DNA from 3 places in the Arthrobacter sp. FW306-05-C genome. Region 2 is predicted to be linked to each of the others. Evidence: riboswitches for the same ligand, from Rfam matches in the RefSeq annotation. Region 2 holds a riboswitch; each other region holds the start of a gene.

Region 1 (3,658 bases), 160 kb from region 2:
GGTCCCCACGGCCGAGGTGGGCTTCCTGGGTATGGCCCGGGACGAGGAAACGCTGGACATCATCACCTATGCCGAGCGCCTTCCGGAGGACCTGACGGGCCGCCAGGTCTTCGTGCTGGACCCCATGCTGGCCACCGGCGGCACCCTGCGTGAGGCCATCAAGTTCCTGTTCAAGCGGGGCGCTTCCGACGTCACCTGCATCTGCCTGCTGGCTGCCCCTGAAGGCCTGGCACGGCTGGAAGAGGAACTCTCGGGCGCGAACGTGCACATCGTCCTGGCCTCCATCGACGAGAAGCTCAACGAGAAGTCCTACATCGTTCCCGGCCTGGGCGACGCCGGCGACCGGCTCTACGGCATCGCAGGGTAGTTTTTACCCTTTTTCAATCGGTGTGCCGCCGCTAGCCTGTGCGGATGGACTGGAAACTCGAACTTGTCTTTGTCCCTGTATCCGACGTTGACCGCGCCAAGGACTTCTATGTCAACAAGGTGGGCTTCAACGCGGACTACGACGAGCGGCCGTCGGACCACGTGCGCTTCGTACAGCTGACGCCGCTCGGCTCTGCCTGCTCCATCTGCATGGGCGAGGGGCTTTTGGACGCCCCTCCCGGCACGGGAACCACCCTCCAGATGGTGGTCGACGACATCCAAAAGGCGCATGACCACCTGAAGAACAATGGTGTGGACGTCAGTGACATCGAAGTGCTGCCTTGGGGCCACTTCGTTTACTTCGCCGACCCGGACGGCAATAAGTGGGCCGTCCAGTACATCCCTTGGCGGAATGCCGGGCAGGATGCAGCTCAGGCCGGCAGTACGCCCAGCAACGCTTAAAACAGACCGCGGGCCGCATCGTGATGATGCGGCCCGCGGTCTGTCGCTGGAATCCCCGGCGTTACCCCGTGGCCAAGGCGTACGACGGCGGGTGGCGGGACACGCCGTCGGCTGTCCTTGGAGCCGGGAGGTTCAGCTGAAGGTTTCCCTTTGCGGCGCTATGCCAGGGAGAGGTGCCTAGTACCAGTTGTGCGCCAGGTGGAAGTTCAGCGCACCGCACGGAGACTGGTAGCTCTTCTTGATGTAATCCAGGCCCCAGTTGATCTGCGTGCGGTAGTTGGTCAGGTAGTCAGCGCCGGCGCTGGCCATCTTCTCTGCAGGCAGGGACTGGACGATGCCGTAGGCGCCGCTGCTGGGATTCGTGGCCGTGGTGGTCCAGTCGGACTCCTTGGTCCACAGCGTCTGCAGGCACTGCATCTGGTCAGGTCCCCAGCCAAAGGTTGCCAGCTGGCCGGCAGCATACGCCTGGGCGCCGGCGGGATCATTCACCGCGACGACGGGTGCCGGCGCAGGTGCAGGAGCGGGTGCCGGAGCCGGGGCGGGTGCCGGGGCTTCCGCTGCGGGGGCCGCCGGTGCAGGCGCGGGGGCTGGTTCCGCTGCCTGGGGGGCTACGCTGATTGCCGCCGGAACGGACGCTGCCGGGTTGGAGCGGATTTCGCTCTTCTCGATGCTCATTTGGGCATCGGCCGCTGCCGTGGAAGAGTTTGATTCGGTGGATGACACCGGGGTCATGCTGCTGGTTGCCTGGCCTGCCGCGCCTACCCCCACGAGCACCGCGCAGGATGCCGCAAGGATCCCGGCACGCACGCCCAGGCTGGTCTTCTTTGCTGGTTTCTTGGCCGGTCCCTGCTGTGCCAGATGTTTACCCTTGGCATGCAGGCATGCTTCTGCCGTGTTTTTGGACATGATTGATCGCCTCTCACACCTGCGGAGTTAGCTGTCGGGTTCGGATGAGGGCATCCGGCCGCACGGAAAGATCACGTGCGTGCTTAACCCCAAGGGCGTTCATCGCCCGGGACGGTGGGTCCCCCGCCTCTGCCGTTGCTCAATCGGAATCCGGGGAAGCGGCAGAGCTTGGCGTCAACCCGGGATATGCGGCCCGAACGGGAGCCGCACCCAATCGACGGTACAGGAAAAGCGAAGCAAAGTCACATTTAGGTAACGGAAGTCACGGCCTTCAGCGCGCCGGTTTGCTTCTGGCCTGCGGTTCAATCGTTACGTTCAGGACACCAGACCGTGTTGTTACCGTGCCAGGAGGTAGATAGTGGCGCCGCCGATGCTCTGCGCACTGAAGTTCTGCGAAACCCACTCGGCGATCCGGCCGGCGGCATCCGAACCGGAGCTGGACGGCATGGCCCCGCCGGCAATGAAGTAGTGGATTTTTCCCTGCGCGACGAGGTCTTGGAACTGCGCCAGGGTGGGGGAGGGGTCGGTGCCGTTGAAGCCGCCCACGGCCATCACCGGCAGTTCCGTGGCGAGCTGGTACCCGGCGGCATTGTTGGAGCCCACTACCGCTGCTGCCCAGGTGTAATTGGTTGCACCGTCTTTGAGCGCGGCCACAAGATCCGCTGATGGAGTAGGTGCGCCGAGGAGGCCACCGAGTCCGCCGCCGGGCCTGCCCCCGAAGTTAGCGCCGCCAGGGTTTGTTCCGGCCGGGGCGGCCTGCTGCTGGGAACCCTGCTGCTGGAAGCCCTGCCCCGTGGGACCCTGGCCCGTGACGCCCTGTCCGGTACCGCGGCCCGAAGGGCTCCGGCCGGTCGAACTGAAGCCTCCCGGTCCGCGGCCGCCGGCGCCTAAGCCCGAGGCTGGCCCCGCACTGACGATCGCCCCGCTGTGTGCCGTAGCCGCGGTGGTGACGGAGTAGTCCAGCGGACCGGCGAGCGACGCAGCGATGGCGAGGGCCGCCGTCGTCCGCTGCATGGAAGCCAAGCGCAGGAACTTGCCCAGCCCAATGCCTGCTGCGGCTGCCAAACTTCCGCCGAGCACCAGCCAGCGCAGCCAAGGGCCGTAGGCGGACGTGGTTCCCAGCAGGTAGAAGGCCGTAAGCGATGCCACGGCCACTGCTGAAGCGAGGAAGATGCGGGCAGCCGCTTGCCTGCGGCGCTGCCACAGGAGAACGCTGCCCAGGCCTGCCATTCCGGCGATTCCCGGTGCCAGTGCCACCGCGTAGTAGGGGTGGATGATGCCGGCCATGAAGCTGAACACCAGGCCCGCTACCAGGATCCACGAGCCCCAGATGATGACGGAAGCGCGGACAACATCTGTTCGCGGAGCCCGCCGCCCCACCCACAGCAGCCCCGCCGCAAGGATGAGTGCGGACGGCAGCAGCCATGCGATCTGGCCGCCGAACTCGCTGTTGAACATCCGGAACAGGCCCGGAACGCCCCAGCCGTTGCCGCCGCCCACACTGCCCGTTTCGTCGCCCGTGAGCCTGCCCAGGCCGTTGTAGCCCAACGTCAGCTCCAGGATGGAGTTGTTCTGCGACCCGCCAATGTAGGGCCGCATGTTCGCCGGCGTCAGCTCGACGGCCAGCAGCCACCAGCCGGCAGAAACCACCATCGCTGCTCCCGCGGCTGCCAGACGGATCAACCGCCGCCGCGTGCCGCCCGGAGCTGCCACCATGTATGCGATGGCGAACCCGGGAACCACCAGCAGGACCTGAAGCTGCTTGGCGAGAAACCCAAAGCCCAGGAATACCCCGGCCAGCAGGAGCCACCGAGGCCGGTCCTCCTGGACCGCGCGGAGGAACCCGTACGCGGCTGCTGTCATTAGCAGCACCAGCAGGGCGTCCGGGTTGTTGAACCGGAACATCAGGGTGGCAACCGGGGTG
Region 2 (3,658 bases):
TAATCGCCGCCCGGATTCCCTGCGGGGAACGTTCCCCAGCAGGGCAGGCATCAGTCCCCTGCGGGGAACTTCTTAAACGCCAAGGACCCCCGCTGCGAGGGCGGGGGTCCTTGGACAAGCACTGGCTGTTGCCAGTGCCGGACATGCGGTGCTTACCTGACGTGGATGAAAACCGGCCCGGAGCCCACGTTTGCGCTGAAGACCACGGTGTCGTTGCCGTTGAAGCCGCCATGCACGGCCATGCCGTTTCCGGCGTAAACAGCGATGTGTGCCATTCCTCCGCCACCATCGGCGTAGTAGATCAGGTCGCCGGGCTGTGCCTGGGAAGCAGGCACCGTGTCCCCCAGGGACAGGTAGCCGGCGGGCCAGTCGTGGAAGTGGATGCCGACGGCGGCCAGGGCGTTGGTCACCAGCATGGTGCAGTCCTGGTGGACGCCAAGCTGGGCGTAGGCGGCGGAGAGGATTGCAGCACCCTTGCCGCTGGCAGAAGCCTGGGCTGCGGGAGCGGCCGGGGCAGCGGCGGTGGCGACCTTGGCGGTGACCTTGGGAGCGGCAACGGGCTGGGCGGCGGGAGCAGGGGCAGCTTCCTCCACCTGAACCTGGGGCTCGGGCTCGACGACGGGGGCCGGCGTGGTGGTCACAGCTGGCTTCTCGAAGCTGATCGCAATGGTGGAAGCGGCGGAAATCGGGGCGTCGACGGCGGATTCAACTTCCAGCGCGGAGGCGGGAGCAGAGTCGCGCTTGACGTTGGCATCGGCGGCGTTGGCCGCAATGCCACTGGTCAGGACCAGGCCGGAAGCGGCGGCGATGACCGCAGCCTGGCGGCCCATGCCGCCGGCGTTGTCGCTGACAGCCTTGGCAATGACAGCGATCGAGTTGGTCTTGGTGACCTCGGCGCGGTGCCGTGCGGTAGCACGAGTCGTCATCAGTTCTCTCTTTCGTTTTCCTTGCAACCGCAGGTAGGCAGGCAAAGTGTGTTGGACGCGCCGGCATCTTGGGGGTACGCCGGCGCGTCCCGAACGGGGATGTGGTTTCTAGCGAAGAAGCTTTGGGCAAAGAAATAGCCCTTGGAGCACGGAGCCCAAGAACTATTTGTTGAGGTGGTAGTACGACGAGGTACCGGTGGCTGCAGGCGAGTGGAGCAGCGTGCCCTGTGAGGGGTTGAGTGCGCTGATCATCATGCCGTTGCCGACGTAGATGCCAACGTGGGCGCCGCCGTTCTGGACAACCAGGTCACCCGGCTGCGGCGCGGAGGTGGGGGTCATGATGCTCCACGCGTTGGTGCGGGGAATGCTGATGCCTGCCTGGGCGTAAACCCACTGCACGAACCCGGAGCAGTCCCAGCCGGTGACGGGGCTGGTGCCGCCCCACACGTACGAGTGGCCGATGCCGGTGTAGGCGATGGCTGCGATGCCCGAGGTCGCCGCCGAGGAGATGGTCTGGGCGGTCTTGGCGGCCGGCGCGGCGTCCTGGCCGGCAGCAGCAGCAGCGGTGGCCGTGTCGGTGGACTGGGTACGCACCGGCTGCACCTTGGGAGCAGCGGTGGTTTTGACCACGGGACGTTCAAAGGAAACCGTGGCGGTGGGGGCAGCGGTGACGGCGAGGGCCGTTTGGGCCGAACCGGACTCAGTGGAAGCTGAGACACCGGCAGTGGTATCAGCAGCAGTGGCCGGCAGGCCCATGCTCAGGATCAGGCCCGAGGCGGCTGCCACAACGGCAGCCTGGCGGCCTACGGTCCCGGCATTTGCACTCACGGCCTTGGAAACGGCATCCAAGGGGTTGGTGCGAACCGTTTGCGCACGGTGGCGCGCAGAATTATGGCGTGAAGACACGAAGGTAGCCTCTCCCAATGCCTGCGAGGTGAGCTGTCGGATTCGGATGGGAGTCACCCGGCCACGCTGCTTCCTGGGAAGCTTGTGACTTAACCCCAAGGCCTTCTGGATAAAGGCCGAAATTGGTTCCCCCGCCCCTGCCAGACGATGAAATGCGAACGGACCTTGAGCGGTGGCAGAGTTAGGCAATCCACTCAAGAGCGTCAACTTCGGAAAAGTTGACGCGAGTTAGACGGTACAGCAGTTTTGTTTCAATGTCACATTCAGGTCACGGCTAGTCACGGCGATCTGAGAGTGCGCAATCATTCGGTTACAACCAGCCCATGGGATCGACCACTTCGCCATTGACCTGGACTTCGAAGTGCAGGTGGCAGCCGGTGGATGCACCAGTGGTGCCGCTCAGCGCCACCACGTCCCCGCGGGAGACGGTCTGGCCCACCTTCACATTGAAGGACGACAGGTGGTTGTACGTGGTTTCCAGCCCGTTCCCGTGGTCGATGACCACTCGGTTTCCGCCGCCGAACTGATGCCAGCCCGCGAAGGTCACGGTACCCGTGGCGGCCGCCAGGACGGATGTCCCACACTGCGCCACGAAGTCCTGGCCCCGGTGGAAGTCGCCCGAGCCTCCAGTAATCGGGCTGACCCGGTAACCGAAGGGGGAAGCGGTGGCAAGGGATGCCAGCGGTGCGGCCAGGGTGCCGGCTGACGCGGCACGCGTCACGGAGCCGGCCGACTGGGCACTCAGCAGTTGCTTTAGCTTCCCGTCCGGGTCCGCCTGGGTCACCACGGCGGACCGGCTGAAGTCGATCTGGGCACCGATGTCGGCCGAGATCTCGGGCTGCGGCGTGACAGAGGAGGCTGCAAGCGGGGCGCTGCCGGCGGCATCAGTGGCCATAACGGGACTTGTGGCGGGCACGGTCACGGTCAGCACCAGGCCGGTGGCTGCCAGGGCAATGCCGGCCTTCTGGCCGATGCCGCTGGCAGCGGCAAACTCCGTCATCTGGCGGAACGGACCCCGGCGGCGGCGGGCGTCGCGATGGAGGTCGCGGGGGCGCTCCGCTGCGACAACTTCGACAACCCGCGGCGCCGAAGGGGGGCCGGCAGCACGGCGGCGTCCCCGGGGGGTTTGCATGGTCAAGAAGGGTTCCTCTCTGGAAAAGCCTGCGGAGTTAGCTGTCGGATTCGGGTCAGAGAGATCAAAGACCCGGCCCGCCAAGGGCAAGCTTCTGCGCAGGGGTATTCCCGGAAGAATCCTTCACTGGAGAGGCTTGCTGCTGACGGACTTCACGCCAAGGCAGTCCCCCGCTGCCGCTTGTGGTTCCCCCGCCTCTGCCAGTAACGACTCGTGCACCCGATCCGCTGGCAGAGCTCGGCTCCGGATCAGGTAACGCTTAAGTTTCAAACGACTGGTTCTACTATAGGGGCTTAAGACCCTAGGTAACAATTCCGTTATCTTTGGCTGGAAGGGCAGGTCCGGGGTATGGAAGTTTCGCTTCAGCCCTGCTTGACGGCCACAAAGACGTGTGCGGCAACCTCCGGCGGAAGCTCCAGCGCTCCTTCAATCCCGGCCACCCGCACCGAGATGTAGTCGCCCACGCGCTCCAGGGCCACTGCAGCGCCGGGCCGGATTCCGCCTTCGTCCAACTGCGACAGCAGCTCCGGCTCCACCTGGATCGGCTCCGCGAGGCGGCTGATGGTCACGCCGGAAGCAGGCACGTAGCTCTTCATCGCCTCCACCAGGCTGATGGCGCCGTCACCGAAGCCGGGGGCCGGCCGGCCGCCCAGCGCGGCAAGGCCCGGGATGGGGTTGCCGTACGGGGATTCGG
Region 3 (3,658 bases), 1.0 Mb from region 2:
GACGGGAACGGGCCGGGGGGCGCAACTGGGCATCCTGATCAAGGGACCGCAGGTCCTCGAAGACACCAGGACTGTGGACACCATCGTGCTGGATAAGACCGGAACGGTCACCAGCGGCAAGCTGTCCGTGTCCGCTGTCCAGAGCCTGGACGGGACCGGCAGGAACGAGCTGCTCACCCTGGCCGGGGCAGTGGAAGCGGCAAGCGAACACCCGGTAGCACACGCCGTCGCCCGGGCAGCAAGGACGACGGCGCCGCTGCCGGCGGTCACCGACTTTGTCAGCGCAGCCGGCGGCGGCGTCCGCGGGACCGTCAACGGACACGCAGTCGTCGTCGGACGCGCAGGCTGGCTGCGGGACAACGGCATCAACGAACCGGCCGATGGCCAGCAGATGCTGCGAACGCTGGAGGACTCCGGCGCCACGGTGGTATGGGTCGGCATCGACGGAGAACCCGCAGGACTGATCAGCCTCACCGACACCGTCAAACCCGGTTCGGCCGCCGCGATCGCGCGGCTGAAGGACCTGGGGCTGCGTCCCGTGCTGCTCACCGGCGATAACGCCTCGGCCGCGTTAACCGTCGCCGCGCAGGTCGGCATCCCGGCCGAGGATGTGCTGGCCGGGGTCCTGCCTGAAGGCAAGGTGGCCGCCGTGCGCCGGCTGCAGGACGCCGGAGCGACAGTGGCCATGGCCGGGGACGGCGTGAATGACGCTGCAGCCCTGGCCCAGGCCGACCTGGGCATCGCCATGGGCAGCGGCACCGACGTGGCCATCGCGGCCGCGGATCTGACGGTCATGGGAAGCGACCTGGGGCAGGTCGCTCAAGCCATCGAACTGTCCCGCCGCACACTGGGCACGATCAAGACCAACCTGTTCTGGGCGTTCTTCTACAACGCCGTCGGCATCCCGGTCGCCGCGCTGGGGCTGCTCAACCCGATGATCGCAGGCGCTGCGATGGCCGCCAGCTCAGTTCTGGTGGTTACCAACTCCTTGCGGCTGCGCCGCTTCGGGCGCCCCGCAGTGAGCATGTAATTACTCCCCGCCCGTGAGGCAGGGATGCTGAAGGCCGGTGATGCAGTGCCCCCAAGGCACTGCATCACCGGCCTTCAGTGGTCTGTGGATGGCCGCTTATTTTCCGGCGCGGACGAAGGTGACGGCGCCCTTGGCGGTCATCCAGGTCAGGGGGTGGACGGCGGTTTCGTTCCTGCCGTTCAGGCCGGAGCTGAGGACCTGGCCGTTGCCGACGTAGATCCCGACATGGCCCGGCTGCATGACCATGTCGCCGGGCTGCGGGTCGGTGACTACCGTTCCGTAGTTCATGAACTGCATCGGGCCAAGGTCCCCGACGGGGATGCCGGCCGCGTTGAGGGCGTTCTCCACCAGCCGGGTGCAGTCCTGGATCATGCCGATCTGGGCATAGGCGGAGGAAACCATGATGGCGTTGATGCCGCCGGCTGCCGGTGCTGCCACGGGGGCGGCAGCAGCAGGGGTCACCGTGACCTGGGCCTTCGCCGGCGCTACCGCTGCGGTCACCGCGGGCGCCACGGGGGCCTTGGGTGCCTGCGCTGCGACCGGTTTGGGTGCTTCCACGACCGGAGCCGGGGTGGTCTCTACAACAGGACGCTCGAAGGAAATCTGGACTGTGGCGTCGGCGCTGAGCGGCGTCTGGACCTGGTTGGTGACTTCCAGGTTTGAGGCCGGCTCCGCGTCGCGCTGGACCGGGGCGTCGGCTGCCTGGGCGGCGATGCCGCTGGTAAGGACAAGCCCGGACGCTGCGGCGATGACCGCGGCCTGGCGCCCGGCGGCACCGGCGTTACCGGCTACTGACCTGGACAGCACGGCAAGGGGACTGGTCTGGACGGGGACCGCGCGGCGGCGGCCGTGAGCTTTGCCATTGGGCATGAAAAGGCCTCTCCCACTGCCTGCGAGGTTAGCTGTCGGATTCGGATGGGAGACACCCGGCCGCACCGGTACATGAGTGGCACCAGGCACGGCTTCACCCCAAGACCTGCCCGAAGCAGGCCGCCATTGGGTTCCCCGTCTCTGCCGGACGAAAGTTGCGAATGGATCCCGGGCAGCGGCAGAGTTAGGCAAGTCTGCTCGGGAGTGCCGCACTTGGAGAAACGGGCACGGCTATGACCATACGTCACATCATCAACACTTGTCACATTCCGGTAACGCCGCGCCGGGCCACGTCTCCCCTCCCACTTGCAAACTTATACCCAGTGGGGGTATATTTTTGGATGTTGTCAGTGAAGTGGTATGTCCCGGCCGGTCCCTTGCACCTGCTCTCACAGCCGTTCAACCCCAGCGCCCATAAGTCCTTCGTCTAGGAATGGAAACTGACATGTGTGGAACTGAATCCCGTACCCAGCTGCCGCTTGCATCCTCAGCATCCGGGTGCAGCTGCTGCTCGACCCAAGACTCGGCTGTCCCGTCGGCAACGCCCGGAACCAGCGCCGTGGAATTCGCGGTGGATGGTCTTACCTGTGGGCATTGCGTTCAGACGGTCGAGAAGGCCGTCTCCTCCCTGGAGGGGGTCGAATCGGCTTCTGTCGAGCTGGTCCCGGGCGGCCGCTCGCGCCTGCTGGTAGGAGGCAGGGCAAATGAGGCTGCCGTGCGCGAGGCCGTCACCGCCGCCGGCTATACATTCGCGGCGAACTAGGCATTTCCCCCGGTAACTTCCTCCTTCCGGGCTCCGGAAGGAGGAACCGGTCCGGGCGGCTGGCCGGACAGGCCCGCCGCCTCTAACCAACGCCCCGCACCTCAACCGACGTGGGCGCAGTGAAACCGAATGCCGGCCGCGCACGTTGTACCAGCACGGCAGCGACTGGCCTGAAGCGGCGTGCCGGTAGGCTGAAGCTGTACTGCCGCCCTGGACTGAAAGGAGGAAGACCTCGTGACCGCATCATCCCAGCGCCGCCTCACCGCCTTCCTCCTGAGTGCGGGCTTCCTCGTAGCTGCCTTGGCCATCATCGCCGGGATCTTCGGCATGCACGTCATGACCGGCGCCCACGACATGGGTCCCGGTCACAGCATGACCGCAGCTGGCGAGGGTCCGGTCGTGCGGCTGCAGACCATGCCGGTCAGCCACTCCCATAAAACGATGACCGACGGTGCTGCTGAGGCTCCCGCTGTAGTCACCGGTTCATCCGCGTCGTCCTGTGCCCCGGCAGGGTCCTGCCCGGAGATGACGGCCGGTGCGGCTGCCTGCGTCCTGGCTCCGGGAACCACCACTCTCGCAGCCCCGCTTCCGGGAACAGCCTCCTATGAGCTGCCGGATTTCGGTGCCGCGGCCGCAGGGACAAGCACCTATTCCTACTCACCGGACAGCCCCTCCCCCGGTGACCTCTGTATCAGCCGAACGTAAACCCTTCCTCAGCGCCTTGCCCTGCACCAGCGCACCGTCCACCCGGCAGCGACAAACGGCCCAGCCGTCTTACCTAGGCTGCCACCTACAAGGCGTCCCCGTGCGCCGCTGATACTTTTGAGGACCTGATTTTCATGAAGAAGACCCTGACAATTTCTGCTGCCGCCATCGCCGCGGCCATCGCCCTTGCCGGATGCTCCACCGGATCCGGAAGCGGAACCTCCGAGACAAACAGCATGCCCGGGATGAACCACAGCAGCTCCGGGATGTTGTCATCCAGCCCCGCCCCG

What was found. A riboswitch is a leader RNA that binds a small molecule or an ion and turns the genes downstream of it on or off. The one in region 2 is predicted to bind cyclic di-AMP.
Region 1: another riboswitch for cyclic di-AMP. It lies ahead of LFT44_RS03130 (hypothetical protein); the one in region 2 lies ahead of LFT44_RS03790 (C40 family peptidase).
Region 3: another riboswitch for cyclic di-AMP. It lies ahead of LFT44_RS08565 (NlpC/P60 family protein); the one in region 2 lies ahead of LFT44_RS03790 (C40 family peptidase).

Annotation. Positions count from the first base shown of each region.
Region 1 covers NZ_CP084556.1:639,487-643,144, forward strand. The annotation lists gene upp (uracil phosphoribosyltransferase) at 1-367, shown strand, start outside; gene LFT44_RS03125 (glyoxalase superfamily protein) at 412-828, shown strand; gene LFT44_RS03130 (hypothetical protein) at 1,006-1,734, opposite strand; cyclic di-AMP (ydaO/yuaA leader) riboswitch at 1,740-1,900, opposite strand; gene LFT44_RS03135 (ArnT family glycosyltransferase) at 2,071-3,658, opposite strand, start outside.
Region 2 covers NZ_CP084556.1:803,082-806,739, reverse strand. The annotation lists gene LFT44_RS03795 (NlpC/P60 family protein) at 153-926, opposite strand; gene LFT44_RS03790 (C40 family peptidase) at 1,089-1,712, opposite strand; cyclic di-AMP (ydaO/yuaA leader) riboswitch at 1,837-2,014, opposite strand; gene LFT44_RS03785 (M23 family metallopeptidase) at 2,143-2,964, opposite strand; cyclic di-AMP (ydaO/yuaA leader) riboswitch at 2,977-3,207, opposite strand; gene LFT44_RS03780 (metal-dependent transcriptional regulator) at 3,327-3,658, opposite strand, start outside.
Region 3 covers NZ_CP084556.1:1,848,627-1,852,284, reverse strand. The annotation lists gene LFT44_RS08570 (heavy metal translocating P-type ATPase) at 1-1,030, shown strand, start outside; gene LFT44_RS08565 (NlpC/P60 family protein) at 1,127-1,900, opposite strand; cyclic di-AMP (ydaO/yuaA leader) riboswitch at 1,904-2,101, opposite strand; gene LFT44_RS08560 (heavy-metal-associated domain-containing protein) at 2,346-2,663, shown strand; gene LFT44_RS08555 (hypothetical protein) at 2,898-3,368, shown strand; gene LFT44_RS08550 (DUF305 domain-containing protein) at 3,503-3,658, shown strand, end outside.